Regions from separate parts of the Rhodobacter sp. NSM genome, predicted to be linked through region 1. Evidence: riboswitches for the same ligand, from Rfam matches in the RefSeq annotation. Region 1 holds a riboswitch; the other holds the start of a gene.

Region 1 (3,400 bases):
ACCCATCGTGACTGCATGAAGCGCATCCATCTCGGAAATCGGCACCAGCCCCGACCGCGCCAGCCCCACGAGGACCAGCCCGAAGGCGAGCCACCCGAAGGTCGCATGCAGCAGCAGGAGCAGAAGGTTGCCCCGGCAGCGCCAGCCGCGCCAGAAGGTCAGCCTCGCCGCCTGCGCCAGACCGGCTCCGACCAGCGCCAGCGCCGAGACCCTCTCCTCCCCCGCAAAGCCGAGGCCTAGGGCCAGCCAAAGCAGCGCCAGCGCGCTCCAGCCCAGCACCGGCGTCGGCAGGGGTTCGGGCACCTGCACCCTGGTCTGGCGGATCCAGTTCGTGGTGAAGGCCGGGATCATGCGCCCCGCGATGATCGAGATCTTGATCGCGAAGAACATCCAGCCGGCCCTGACCATTGCGGCGGTGTCGGGCACTTCGGCGCCGAGCGCCGCCCTCAGGTAGAGCATCTCGGCCAGCGCGAAGAGCAGCACGCCCCCCGCGAAGCCCAGCTTCGCGGTGCGGCGGGAGACCACGGCCTCGTGGGCGAGCAGCGCCGCGAGCATGAGGAAGTAGGCCACGGCGGCCGGATGCAGCAGCCACAGCGGCACATGCGGCCACAGCCCCTGCACAACCAGCGCCAGCCGTGCCACGAGCCAGAGACCCACGAGGCTCGCCAGCCGTCTGCCCTGGAGCGGCGCGCCGCCGCGCCAGCCCTGAGCGGCCGTCAGGAAATAGCCGCCGACCGCCGCGGAGCCGAGGCCGAACAGCATTTCGTGGCCATGCCAGAGGCCGGCCGTTGCCAGTTCCGGGACAGGCAAGGCGACACTGCCGCCGAACTGCCACCACAGGACGGCGATCAGCGCCCAGAGCGCGGCCAGGAGGAACAGCGGGCGGTGGGGTGCAAGCCAGAGATAGGAAAAGGCAGCCATCGGGTTCGCCCTCGGAAAGCCCCTCTTCTGCCCTGTCCCTCGCGGCTTGTGAAGGGCGCACGCGGCAAGCGGCCGCGCCTGACACCCTGCTCGCTTGACAAGAAGGTGGCTTTGCCGCACCTAGAGCCCGCGCTGGTTCCTGTCACTGCGACAGGCGAAGAGGGAATGCCGTGACGGCAGCCGCCCCCGCGACCGTGACCGGAAAGGTCGCCCGAGACCACTGGCCCGCAGGGCTGGGAAGGTGGGCGCCCGCTGGGCCGACAGGCCCTGGATCCGCAAGCCGGGAGACCTGCCCGCGCTGAACTTTACGGGCGGACGGGGTGTTCCGCGGCCGGTGGACGGAGGCGCCGCGGCTTGCGTCCTCATTCCCCCGATCGGCTCCCCATCCGTCGAGCCAACGGATCGGGCCGATGACGGTGACACTTCATGTCTGCACGACCTGCCGCGCAGGGGAGCCCGTCGGCGACGGCCCCGTGCCCGGCGCGCGGCTCCACGCGGCCTTGGCTGCAGCCTGCTGCGACGGCTTCACCGTCGTGCCCGTCGAATGCCTTTCCGCCTGCACCCAGGGTTGCGCCATCGCGCTTACCGCGCCGGGCCGCTGGACCTACGTCTACGGACGCCTCGGTCACGAGGATGCCGCCGAGATCGTGAGCGGCGTCCTCGCCTACGCGGCCACGAAGGACGGGATCGTTCCCTGGCGCGAGCGGCCCGAGATCTTCCGCAAGCAGTCGCTTGCCCGCATCCCCCCGACCGGAGAGACCCCATGACCGACCTCGCGAAGATCCCCGTCACGGTGATCACCGGCTTTCTCGGCGCCGGCAAGACCACGCTGATCCGGCACCTGATGCAGAACCCGGGCGGGCGACGGCTGGCCGTGCTGGTGAACGAATTCGGCACGGTTGGCGTGGACGGCGACCTGATCCGGGCCTGCTCCGACGAGAACTGCCCCGATGAGGCCATCGTCGAGCTGGCGAACGGCTGCCTCTGCTGCACGGTCGCCGACGAGTTCATCCCGACCATCGAGGCGCTGATGGCCCTGCCCCGCCGCCCCGACCACATCCTGATCGAGACCTCGGGTCTCGCGCTGCCGAAGCCGCTGCTGAAGGCCTTCGACTGGCCGGCCATCCGCTCGCGCATCACGGTCGACGGCGTGATCGCGCTGGCCGATGCCGAGGCTGTGGCCGCGGGCCGGTTCGCACCGGATGCCGAGGCGGTGGCCGCGCAGGCGGTGGCCGAAGGGGCCGACCACGAGACGCCGCTGTCGGAGGTGTTCGAGGACCAGCTCGCCTGCGCCGACCTCGTGCTGCTGACCAAGGCCGATCTCGCGGGCGAAGCCGGGCTTGCGGCCGCACGCGCCGTGGTGGAGGCGGAGTCGCCCCGGCCCATCCCGATCCTCGCCGTGACCGAAGGTGCGGTCGATGCTCAGATCATCCTCGGCATCGAAGCGGCGGCGGAGGACGATCTCGCCGCTCGACCATCGCACCACGATGGCGCGGACGACCACGAGCACGACGACTTCGCCTCGACCGTGGTGGACCTGCCCGAAATCTCGGACCCCGATCGCCTGGCCGAGGCGATCAGGGCGCTGGCGCGCACGCGCAACGTGCTGCGGGTGAAGGGGCACGCCGCCGTGGCAGGCAAGCCGATGCGGCTTCTTGTGCAGGCGGTGGGCGAGCGCGTCCGCCATCAGTACGACCGTCCCTGGACGGGCGAGCGCGCCTCGAGGCTGGTGGTGATCGCCGAGGTCGCCAATGTGGACGAAGCGGGGATCCGCGCCGACCTGCTGGAGGCGCTGGCCTGAGCCATGCATGTCGTCTTCCGCGAAAGCCACGGTCTGGAAGAGACCGCCACCCCCTTCGATCCGGGTCAGACGCCCGCGGATATGGTGGTGCTGTCGTTCTCGGACAGTGACCTCGGGGCCTTCGCGGCAGGCTGGCATCGCGCGAGCGGCGGGCTGCCCCCGCTGCGCCTGCTCAACATCGTGGCTCTGCGGCATCCGCTGTCGATCGACACCTATGCCGAGCGCGTCCTGGCGCATGCCAGGGCGATCCTGATCCGGCTGATCGGCGGAGAGAGCTACTGGAGCTACGGGCTGGCGGAGGTGCAGGACCTCTGCCGTCGCCGCGGCATCGCACTGGCGGTGCTGCCCGCGGATGGCCGCGAGGACGCGGCGCTGGATGCCGCATCGACCTTGCCGGTCTCGACGCTCCGCAGGCTCGCGACCCTCTGCGACGCCGGTGGTGCGGTGGCGGCACAGGCCGCGCTGGCGCAGCTTGCGCTGGCCGCAGGCCTCTACGCCGGGCCGGTGACGGGCGAAAAGCGGGTACCGGATTGCGGCTGGTACGACCCCGATCGCGGGGTGATCCCGCCGCCCGAGGCCGGAAGCGGCGTCGCGGTGACCTTCTACCGCAGCTACCTGACCGCCGCCGACACGGCGCCCGTCGACGCGTTGATCGCGGCCCTCCGCGACCGCGGGTTT
Region 2 (3,400 bases), on a different contig from region 1:
CGGAGGAAGGCCTCCGCCGCATCCGTCACCTCGTAGGTAACCGTCGCGTTGACGACCGTCCAGTCATCGAGGGGCGCAGCAGGATCGGGATAGGTCTCGTCGAGGACATCCGCCACATGCTGCAGCGTGAGGATCCCCCGCGTGCGATCCGCGATCTGCCCTTCGAGGCCCAGAACGAGGTCGTGCCGCGGCACGCGGATGGCGCGCGTCTCGACAGCATTTTCCTCGTCCACCGCATCCGTGTAGGTGTAGCTGCCGAAGACTTCCCAGCCTTGGCCCAGCGGGCTGCGTCCCGAGATCTCGACGCCCTTCGTCCGCGTCTCGCCGTCCAGCTGGTCATAGCATCCCCAGGGAGATGCGCAGAAGGTCGCACCGGCGATGTAGGCGATGCGGTCGGTGATGTCGGTCCTGAACACGGTCGCCTGAAGGTTTCCGCCGTTGGGCAGCAGCTTCTCCAGACCCAGCTCGTAGCTGCGGCTGGTCTCCGGCCCGAGACGGTCCGAACCTTCCGGTCCGAACCTCTGGTAGAGCGAAGGCGCACGGAATCCGGTGCCAGCCACGCCCCTGAGGATCAGGTCGTCGGGCAGGCGCCAGGCGAGGGCGACGCGGCCCGTCGTCTTGCCGTCAAAGTCGGAAGGATCGTCGTGGCGCGCCGCGAACGAGAGGTCGATCGCGGGGGTCAAGGCGTAGCGCGCCTCGGCAAAGATCGCATCGGTCGTCAGGTCGCCCGAGTTCGTGTCGCTCTCGAAGCTCTCCTTCGTCCGCTCCGCTCCGAGCGACAGACCCAGTGCACCCATTTCGACCGAGCCGAGATAGGAAAGGGCGCGGCGTTCGCCCTCATAGAGTTCGACAAAACCTCCGGGATACTCGCGGCGCGTGTCGGCGGCGGCATAGGCGATCTCGTTGCGAACCTGCCCGAGCGTGAAGTCCACGAACACGCGACCACCGCGCAGACGGTCGGCTGCCCGGTCGTCCGTATCGGCCAGGCTGCTGTTGAAGTTCTCGTCGAACACGAGCCCGTCGATGTCGAGATCGCTGTCCCGCGCGATGAAGGCCGCGCCGATGCGCAGATCCTCCGTCAGGTCGTAGGCCCCGGAAAGCGCATGGAAGGTCGTGTCGAAGCCGTCGCGCTCGGTTCCGGCGGCAGCCTGCGAGATGCCGTCGGTCACGGTGCGGGCCGTCGTGAAGGCCAGTTCGCCCCGCTCTCCCAGAATGCCCGCCGAAAGGGCGCCATTGAAGGTCCGGTTGCTGCCCGCCTCGAGCGTGACCTGCCCGGAGGTGCCCGGCTCGGTCGGGCGGTAGGTGGCGATATCCACCACGCCCGCAACCGCTTCCGACCCGTAGATCGCCGACTGCGAACCACGCAGGACCTCGATCCGGGCGATGCCGCCGGCGGTGAGACTGCCGAAGTCGAAACTCGACTCCGTGACGGAGGGATCGGCCACGTCGATCCCGTTGATCCGCACCGTCTGATAGGCCGGGCCCAGGCCGCGGATCCGCAGCGCCGTAGAGGTGCCGAGGCCGCCGTTACGGGTGTAGGAAACGCCTGGAAGCCGTGCGAGCACGTCGCTCACCAGGATCTCGCCCGTCGCCTGCAGGTCCTCGGCCGTCACCACGTCGACCGAGGCGCCGGTGCGGCTTGCCTCGGTGGCCACGAGGCTCGGCGAGACCACGATCTCGTCGAGGGCGATGTCCTGCGCCTGCAGCGGAGCTGCGGCCATCAGCGCAAGGAGCGAGGCGGCTGTCTTCTTCATCTGTCCCTTTCCGTCCGGGCGATGCCGGATCTGACCTGTCATGTCCTCGGAAAGGGTCATCCCTTCCGCCGAGGGTGATCGTCACCTGAAGCGGAAGGCCCGCCTCCCGCACGCGCCCCGCGCACAGGAAAGGGTGATCACTTCGGCAGGTCTCCTGACTCGCGGGTCTTCGCTCGGACCGGCCTTCCCGGGGCGCACCCAGTGGCATGATCGGTCGTCGCTCGCCGCCTACAGTTGCGGGGGCAGCCGCGGAGTTGGACCATCGCCCGCACCGCGTTCCCTTTTCATCCGGACACGACGCCGGAACCGAAGCAGGTTCTCAATAGGACAAGCATCGGCGCTGTCAAGCAGGCGTCACCGCCCCCTGTCGCCCGCGTTCCTGCGCGGGCGGTGCGAAAAGGTTGGACGCGGCGCACCTCTCCGCCGCAGCATGGCGCGAAAGGCATGGAGGACCCGCATGTTCCGAAGTTTCGGCGCCGATGATGCAACCGGCCTCGCGGCCCTTGTCGCCAGCGGCGATGTGACGCCAGAGGAGTTGCTCGATGCGGCGCTGGCTTCGGTCGCAGCGCTGAACCCGGCGCTCAATGCGGTAGTTCTGCTGCAGGAGGAAAGCGCGCGGCGCTCCATCGCATCCGGCCTTCCTCGCGGGCCGTTCCGCGGCGTGCCCTTCCTGCTCAAGGATCTCGGATGCGAGGCGGTGGACTTCCCCTCGCACAACGGCTCGCGGCTGCTCGAGAACACGCGCTACCCGCGCGATTCCGCGATCTTCGAGCGCATCCGCGCGACCGGTGTCGTGACCTTCGGGCGCACGACCTCGCCCGAGGGCGGGATCGGACCCGCGACCGAGGCCGCCGTCTATGGCGGACCGACCCGCAATCCCTGGAACCTCGAGCGCACCTCCGGGGGATCGTCGGGGGGCGCGGGCGCCGCCGTCGCTGCCGGGATCGTCGCCGTGGCCCACGGGTCGGACGGGGGCGGGTCGGTCCGCATCCCCGCCTCGTCCTGCGGGCTCTTCGGGATGAAGCCCACGCGGGCGCGGCTGCCTGACGGGCCCTACGCGGGCGAGGGCTGGGCAGGGATGGCGATCGACGGCTTCCTCAGCTGGTCCGTGCGCGACACGGCCCACATGCTCGACGCCTGCGCGGGCGCCGATCCCGGCGCGCCCTACTGGGCGCCGCCCCTTCTGCGCAGCCATGCGGATGCGATCAGCCGCCCGCCGCGGCGGCTGCGCGTGGGGATCTGCGACACGACCTTCACCGGCACCCCGATCCATCCCGAGGTGCGGGCCGCGGTCGAGGCCGCGGGTCGGCTGCTCGAGGATCTGGGCCACGCGGTGCGGCCCTGCCTCCCGCAGGCGGACGTGGCAATGATGATGGAGGCCTGGACCGACATCGTGGCCTGCGGCACGGCGCTTGGCATCCGCAAGGCGCTGAAGGGGCGCGCCCCCGAGGGGCTGGTCGAGCCGGTCTCGCTGGGCGCGCTGCGGCGTGCCGCCGAGATCCCCGGCGAGCGATATCTCGAGGCGGTGGGCCAGATCCACGCCTTCGGGCGCCAGATGGCCGCGGTCTTCGATCCCGACGAGGGAAACGGCATCGACGTCCTGCTGTCGGCCACGCTGGCCGAGCCCCCCGCCCGTGTGGGCCGTT

The links. Region 1 has a riboswitch for cobalamin ahead of ACTVZP_RS11925 (DUF1636 family protein). Riboswitches for the same ligand answer to the same signal wherever they lie in the genome.
Region 2: linked by a shared signal. The riboswitch ahead of ACTVZP_RS01555 (TonB-dependent receptor plug domain-containing protein) and the one ahead of ACTVZP_RS11925 (DUF1636 family protein) in region 1 are both predicted to bind cobalamin.

Annotation. Positions count from the first base shown of each region.
Region 1 covers NZ_JBQPXH010000005.1:61,016-64,415, reverse strand. Annotated here, with positions in the region: gene ACTVZP_RS11930 (NnrS family protein) at 1-921, opposite strand, end outside; cobalamin riboswitch at 1,038-1,232, shown strand; gene ACTVZP_RS11925 (DUF1636 family protein) at 1,332-1,688, shown strand; gene cobW (cobalamin biosynthesis protein CobW) at 1,685-2,722, shown strand; gene cobN (cobaltochelatase subunit CobN) at 2,726-3,400, shown strand, end outside.
Region 2 covers NZ_JBQPXH010000001.1:327,137-330,536, reverse strand. Annotated here, with positions in the region: gene ACTVZP_RS01555 (TonB-dependent receptor plug domain-containing protein) at 1-1,754, opposite strand, end outside; cobalamin riboswitch at 1,882-2,080, opposite strand; gene ACTVZP_RS01550 (amidase) at 2,212-3,400, shown strand, end outside.